Regions from separate parts of the Caballeronia sp. LZ029 genome, predicted to be linked through region 1. Evidence: riboswitches for the same ligand, from Rfam matches in the RefSeq annotation. Region 1 holds a riboswitch; each other region holds the start of a gene.
What was found. A riboswitch is a leader RNA that binds a small molecule or an ion and turns the genes downstream of it on or off. The one in region 1 is predicted to bind glycine.

Region 1 (2,261 bases):
TGGGAGGCGGTGTAACGAAGCTCTTGCGGAAAATCCATGTTCTTCTCCAATGTTCTTTGTATGGCACTCGTATAAGAGGCCGTTATAAGTGAGGCTCAGACTTGTGAGAGGACGCCGCCATTTCGGACGAACGGCAAGCGGACGGCGACGGCGGCCAGTTCTCTTCCTCGAACGGAAATAACCAATTCGTCGCCCGGCTTGACCGACATGGGAACTCGAACTATTGCGATTGGACGTTGCATCGTGGGACTGAAGGTGCCACTCGTTACGACCCCTTCCCCACCTGCTACGTGAATGGCCTGTCCCGCTCGCGGAATCCCGCCTTCGCCGAACACGACGGCACCTATCGTCTGCGCTGAAACGCCGCGATGTTCAACGCCTTGTCGACCCATGTACTCACGGTCTGATTTCAAATCGACGGTCCATGCAAGGCCGGCATCGAGCGGGGAGACTGTCTCGTCCATGTCTTGGCCATAGAGATTCATGCCTGCTTCAAGCCGCAAGGTGTCACGCGCGCCGAGGCCGGCCGGACGGATGCCGTTTTCAGACAGCGTCTTCCAAAGCAGCGGAGCGGCATCGGCCCTCGAAACTATCTCGAAGCCATCTTCACCGGTGTAGCCAGTTCTCGAAACCATGAGTTCGCCGAAGGTCGAATCACTAACGAGGGCTGCATTGAATGGCTTCAACTCATCTGTGAGGGATTTTGTCGTTGGAACCGCACGCCAGAACTTCTCTCGAGCTTGTGGACCCTGCACCGCGATGATGGCGAGCGCCAATTCCGGGCTGGCCAAATCGCCGCGGCGCGGTACGAGCGTCACCTTCAGATTGCTCCGTGCTATGACAGCTCGAATCCAGGAAATATCAGTGATTGCGGTGGACGCGTTGATGACGAGACGAAACCAAACTTCATTCAGGAAAGTGATGATGAGGTCGTCTACGACGCCGCCCTGTTGATTGAGCATGCATGTGTAAAGCGCCTTACCTGCGACCTTGAGCTTATCGACGTTGTTCGCGACGAGCCTGCGAAGAAGCTCTCGCGTATCGGGACCGCTCAAATCAACGACGCACATGTGCGAGACGTCGAACATCCCGGCGTCAGTGCGGACCGCATGATGTTCTTCAATCTGGGAGCCGTAATTGACGGGCATCTGCCACCCGCCAAAATCGACCATTCGTGCACCGGCCTCTGTGTGGCTAGCTGCGAGCGGCGTGCGCAGCAAACTGCTAACGGTATTGGCCATATCTCTTCGAGGTTGACAGAATGAAACGCATCCGTAGGGATGTCTTTTTCTCTGTCCTTGGTACCTGAGAGATTAGAGTCGCTTCGCGACCTTGCCCCTTCGGTGGACCTGATTTCAGGTCTCTCTCCAGAGATTTCGCTGATGTATAGATGCAATCAGCAACCAAGCCGTCCTTTTGCCTGAGAGTTTTAAGTCCCCTTCGGCGACGCTGTGCGTTCTCTCCGGCTTGGTTAAAACAACTATATTTGACTCTGGCTATTCAAGTCAAGTTACTTGCCTTAGAGGAAACACTTATTCCTCCTCATGTCACACATGCCATTCAAAGGCCTGACGTTTCCTCTGCGAGCGCCTAGTAGAGTGGGTCGTTGCTAATGCTCTGGATGATGGAGCGATAGAGCGTCACGCTTTCGGCAATTTTGTGGACGTAGCAATACTCGTCTGTCTGGTGAGCCATCTTGGGCTCACCAGGTCCCAAAATAATTGTTGGCGGATTTCCGGTTGCAGGTAACAAGACGCTGCCGTCAGTAAAGTACGGCACCGCGCGAGCAACGATAGGCTGGTGATGGAGCGATTCGCATAGCCCGAACACCCTCTTGACCGCCAACGCTTCGGGGTCGGTACTTAACGGCGGCACATCGACCATCGACGTCAGGCCAATGTCATCGGTCAAAAAACGAGACAGTCGTGTGCAGATGCATTGATGGTCCATGCCCGGAACTGTGCGGAAGTCCACCTCGAATTCCGCTCGGTCGGGAACAGAGTTCACGTTCGTGCCGGCCTTGAAGGTGCCGACGTTCATGGTGGCGTGGCCCATCAACGGATGCGTCGACTCCTCGATTCCAAAGCCGCGTATCTTCTGAATGGCCTGAGTCGCCTTATAGATAGCGTTGTCGCCCTGCTCCGGCATAGCGCCATGCGCTGTCTTGCCGGTAGCAGACGCACGGACCCAAAGCGCCCCTTTGTGCCCGACAAAAGGATAGTTCGCCGTCATTTCTCCGACAAGGAGAAGACTGAGTGGCT
Region 2 (2,261 bases), on a different contig from region 1:
CATCGCGAATGCGCAGAGCGAAAACAGCGCCAGCACGGCGGCGAGCACGCTCGTGGGCAACGGCGCGTGTGGATTCAATCCGGCAGCGAGCCGGCGCAGCAACTTGCCGCCGGCGAAGATCATGAAGAGCGCGAAAGCCGCGCCGCCGCCGATCGCCGCATATGCGCCCATCCATGAGCCGCCGAAGCTCGCGAGCACGATCGCGAGGATGCACCACGCGGCGGCATCGTCGAATGCGCCTGCGGTGAGCGCGAGCGTGCCGAGCGACGTGCCCGTCAGCCCGCGTTCGTGGATGATGCGCGCGAGCATCGGAAAGGCGGTGATCGCGATTGCTGCGCCGAGAAAGAGCGACGCCTCGTAGAGCCGCACCTTTTCCGCGAAGAGACCGGGGATCGTTTGCAGCCACGGCGTCAGCGCGAACGCGAGCGCGAACGGCGCGACGATGCCCGCGATCGACACGCTCATCGCGCTCTTCGCGCGGGCGCGGAAATGGTCCGCGCGAAACTCCGTGCCGACGAGAAACATGTAGAGCCCGACGCCGAGCTGCGCGGCGACGTAGAGCGTGCCCATCGTCGCCTTGGGAAAGAGCGCCTGTTGCCAGTGCGGCAGCAGCATCCCGAAGAGCGACGGGCCGAGCAGCACGCCCGCGATCATCTCGCCGACGACTTGCGGCTGACCCACACGCTGCGCGAGCCTGCCGACGAACTGGCTCGCGAGCACGATCACCGCGGCCTGGGCGAAAAAATAGACGGACAACTGGGAAGACGGCATATTTTGAGCAGCGAATAACGGACGACGGGAGTCTGAGGGCGAGGGCCGCGTTCTGTCAACGTGTCGGCGGGGGCTTGCCATGCGCATTTCGTACCGGTATTGTGCAAGCGTTCGACAAAGCGTCACGGAAGAGTTCGTCCTCGCGACGACGCCGACGGAGCAACCGCCCCGGAAACTCTCAGGCAAAAGGACCGTGCGCGCTGGAACATCTGGAGAGCGGCGCTTTTATGCGCCCACCGAAGGGGAGCCCCGGCTGCCGACGTGAACGTCGGGCGGCACGCGGGCGAAACTCTCAGGTACATGGACAGATGGGGCATCGGTGCCGGCTGCGGCATGTGGCCAAGGCCGGCGATGCTCAATCAATCTGGATCATGTCATGTCACGAATCGCCATCATCGGCGCCGGGATCACCGGCGTCACGACCGCTTACGCCCTTGCGCAGCGCGGGTTTCACGTCACTGTCATCGAGCGGCATCGCTATGCGGCGATGGAAACGTCCTTCGCCAATGGCGGGCAACTGTCGGCGAGCAATGCCGAAGTGTGGAACAGCCGCGCCACCGTGCTGAAAGGCCTGAAGTGGATGTTCACGCGCGACGCGCCCCTCCTGATGAATCCGCGGCCGGGCTGGCACAAGTACAGCTGGATGGGCGAGTTCCTGCGGCAGATTCCGAACTATCGTGCGAATACGGCCGAGACCGTGCGTCTTGCGATCGCGGCGCGCGAGCATCTGTTTCGCATCGCGCGGGACGAGAAAATCGACTTCGATCTCGAACGGCGCGGCATCCTGCATTTCTACGCGAGCCGCAAGGAGTTCGACGCCGCAGCGAAAGTGAACGAGATCCTCACCGGCGCGGGCCTCGACCGTCACGCGGTCACGCCGGAAGAGATCGCATCGATCGAGCCGACCTTTCGCGGTGCGTTTCATGGCGGCTTCTTCACGCCGTCCGATTCCACCGGCGACATCCACAAGTTCACGCGCGGACTCGCCGATGCATGCGCGCGGCGCGGTGTCGAGTTCCGCTACGACACGTCGGTGACCTCGATCGACGAACAGGCGGGGCGGCTCGCGCTGAGCGTCGAGCATGCGGGCGAGACGCAGGCGCTCCAGTTCGACGGCATCGTGATCTGCGCGGGCGTCGGCAGCCGTGCGTTCGCATCGATGGCGGGCGATCATCTCAACGTCTATCCGGTCAAGGGCTATTCGATCACCGTCTGCCTCGACGACGCCCGCAGCCGCGATCACGCGCCGTGGGTCAGCCTGCTCGACGACCGCGCGAAAATCGTCACGAGCCGGCTCGGCGCGGACCGTTTCCGCGTGGCGGGCACGGCGGAGCTGAACGGCTTCAATCGCGATATCCGCGCAGATCGCATCGCGCCGCTCGTCGAATGGACGCGGCGTCATTTCCCCGATGTATCGACCGCGCGCGTGATTCCGTGGAGCGGCTTGCGCCCGATGTTGCCGAGCATGCTGCCGAAGGTCGGGCAGGGCA
Region 3 (2,261 bases), on a different contig from region 1:
CCGCCGCGGGCAGTTCGACGAACACGATGTCACCGAGCGCTTCCTGCGCGTGATCGGTGATGCCGATGGTCAGCGTGCCATCGGATTCGGTGCGGACCCATTCGTGCGATTCGGTGTATTTCAGATCGGCCGGGATGCTCATTGGATGCTCCTTGCGTGGTTCTTTCGTGAGTTTCTTGATCGGAGGGAACGGGCGCGACGGCGTTACGAAAGCTCGACCAACACTCGGCCGTTGCGCACGAACGGAAGTTTTACCACGCGCGCCGGAAGTTGCTTGTCGCGGATGACGACCTGCACCGTGTCCCCGACGGCAACGCCCGTCGGCACGCGTGCGAACGCGATGGATTCCTGCATCGACGGCGAAAAAGTGCCGCTCGTAATCTCGCCGTCGCCGTGTTGCGTGACGACTTTCTGATGCGCGCGCAGCACGCCGCCCGCCTTGCCGTTTTCCTTGATCAGCACGAGCCCGACGAAATTCGCCTTCGAGCCGTTCGCCTCCAGCGCGCTGCGGCCGACGAAATCGCGTTCCGTTTTCAGATCGACGGTCCACGCGAGGCCGGCGTCGAGCGGCGACACGTTCTCGTCCATGTCCTGGCCGTACAGATTCATGCCGGCTTCGAGGCGCAGCGTGTCGCGCGCGCCGAGGCCTGCGGGCTTCACGCCCGCGGCGGCGAGCGCGTTCCACAACGCCTCGACTTGCGTCGCCGGAACGACGATCTCGAAACCGTCCTCGCCGGTGTAGCCGGTGCGCGCGAGCATCAGTTCGCCGTATTGCGTCGACGGGAAAACGGCCGCGTTGAACGGCTTGATCGATTCGGTTTGCGCGCGCGTGTCCGGCAGCACTTGCCAGGTCTTTTCGCGCGCGTTCGGGCCTTGCACGGCGATGATCGCGAGATCGCGGCGCGGTGTAATCGAAAGATTGAATTTGCCTTCGGCGTTCAACTGCCCGAACCAGGCGATGTCCTTCTCCGCCGTGCCCGCGTTCACGACGACGCGGAAATTCGTTTCGGAGAAGTAGTAGACGATCAGATCGTCGATCACGCCGCCGTTGCCGTTGAGCAGGCACGAGTAGAGCGCTTTGCCCGGCGTCGTGAGTTTGTCGACGTTATTGGCGATCGCGTGCTTGAAGAATTCGCGGACGGCGTCGCCCTCGAAATCGACGACGCGCATATGCGATACGTCGAACATGCCGGCGTCGGTGCGCACCGCGCGATGCTCGTCGATCTGCGAACCGTAGTTGACGGGCATGTCCCAGCCGCCGAAATCGACCATGCGCGCGTTGAGCGCGAGGTGGGCGGCGTGCAGGGGCGTGTGTTGGAGTTCGGTCATCAGGGCCTCGGTTCGCGAAACAAAAAAGGCCACGCAGCGCACATTTCGCCTGGCCGGATGCGCCTTTCGCGCTGCCTGATGCAGCGCGCAAGGCGCATGCCGCGAAGCGGTTGCGATGCGTGACCCCTCTGTCCTCGGTACCTGAGAGATTGCGCGAACCATCAGCGTGACTGATGGTTCATCGCGCGCCCCTTCGGTGGGCAACTGGCTTCATGTTGAAGCCGCTGCCGCTCTCCAGAGTGCGAGGAAACGAATTCCTCGACGCAGTCGGTCCTTTTGCCTGAGAGTTTGCGGGTGTGCCCCTTCGGCGGCGCGATCTTCGCTGCATGAACGAGACCACGCGCTCTCCCGACGCGTGCGGCAGAATTTACGCGACGCCTCGCGCAATGTCAATTTCGTTCGAAATTCCGGGCGACCGCGTCAGGTATTGCTCAGTGCATATATTCGCTTCTCAACGCCGCGTCGGGATCCGGCAGTGTGATCGTTCGTGAAAAAAAGGCGCTGACCAGCCGCGCCAGCCCCGCGGTCGTCAGAAACTGGCCTGTGCGGCCCCCGGATGGCACGACGTTCGGAACCGGTTCGAATACCTCGAGCAGCCTGTTTGACTGCAATCCTTCGGCGATTGCGAAGAAAACCGACTGATTGCCAATAAAGAGCGACGCCTCCGCAATCCGATCGCAGGCGTCCTGTGCGTGGCGCGTCGGCACATGTTCGATCGCCAAGGAAGGAAAGCGTGAACGGAATTCCGTAAATTCATTCTCCAGTCCGATAAATCCGATACGCAAGTCCAATTGCGCGAGCACGCCGTAATCGATCGCCTGATTCAAATAGCGCATCGAACGGCCAATCAGGATGTCATAGGGTTTCGCGTACGAGTGGACTCCGCCGGACCGTTTGGGCCAGCGAGACGGCGACTCGGCGAGCAGCGCGAA

Region 2: it holds a riboswitch for glycine, as region 1 does, so the genes downstream of both, QCE73_RS18495 (D-amino acid dehydrogenase) here and gcvT (glycine cleavage system aminomethyltransferase GcvT) in region 1, are expected to answer to the same signal.
Region 3: it holds a riboswitch for glycine, as region 1 does, so the genes downstream of both, gcvT (glycine cleavage system aminomethyltransferase GcvT) here and gcvT (glycine cleavage system aminomethyltransferase GcvT) in region 1, are expected to answer to the same signal.

Annotation. Positions count from the first base shown of each region.
Region 1 is NZ_JARUXO010000104.1:10,115-12,375, forward strand. It holds gene gcvH (glycine cleavage system protein GcvH) at 1-38, opposite strand, end outside; gene gcvT (glycine cleavage system aminomethyltransferase GcvT) at 96-1,241, opposite strand; glycine riboswitch at 1,283-1,381, opposite strand; glycine riboswitch at 1,399-1,476, opposite strand; gene QCE73_RS38450 (M20 family metallopeptidase) at 1,591-2,261, opposite strand, start outside.
Region 2 is NZ_JARUXO010000002.1:802,889-805,149, reverse strand. It holds gene QCE73_RS18500 (cation:proton antiporter) at 1-771, opposite strand, end outside; glycine riboswitch at 887-975, shown strand; glycine riboswitch at 978-1,082, shown strand; gene QCE73_RS18495 (D-amino acid dehydrogenase) at 1,148-2,261, shown strand, end outside.
Region 3 is NZ_JARUXO010000001.1:3,007,943-3,010,203, forward strand. It holds gene gcvH (glycine cleavage system protein GcvH) at 1-142, opposite strand, end outside; gene gcvT (glycine cleavage system aminomethyltransferase GcvT) at 205-1,329, opposite strand; glycine riboswitch at 1,448-1,577, opposite strand; glycine riboswitch at 1,587-1,690, opposite strand; gene QCE73_RS14205 (hypothetical protein) at 1,761-2,261, opposite strand, start outside.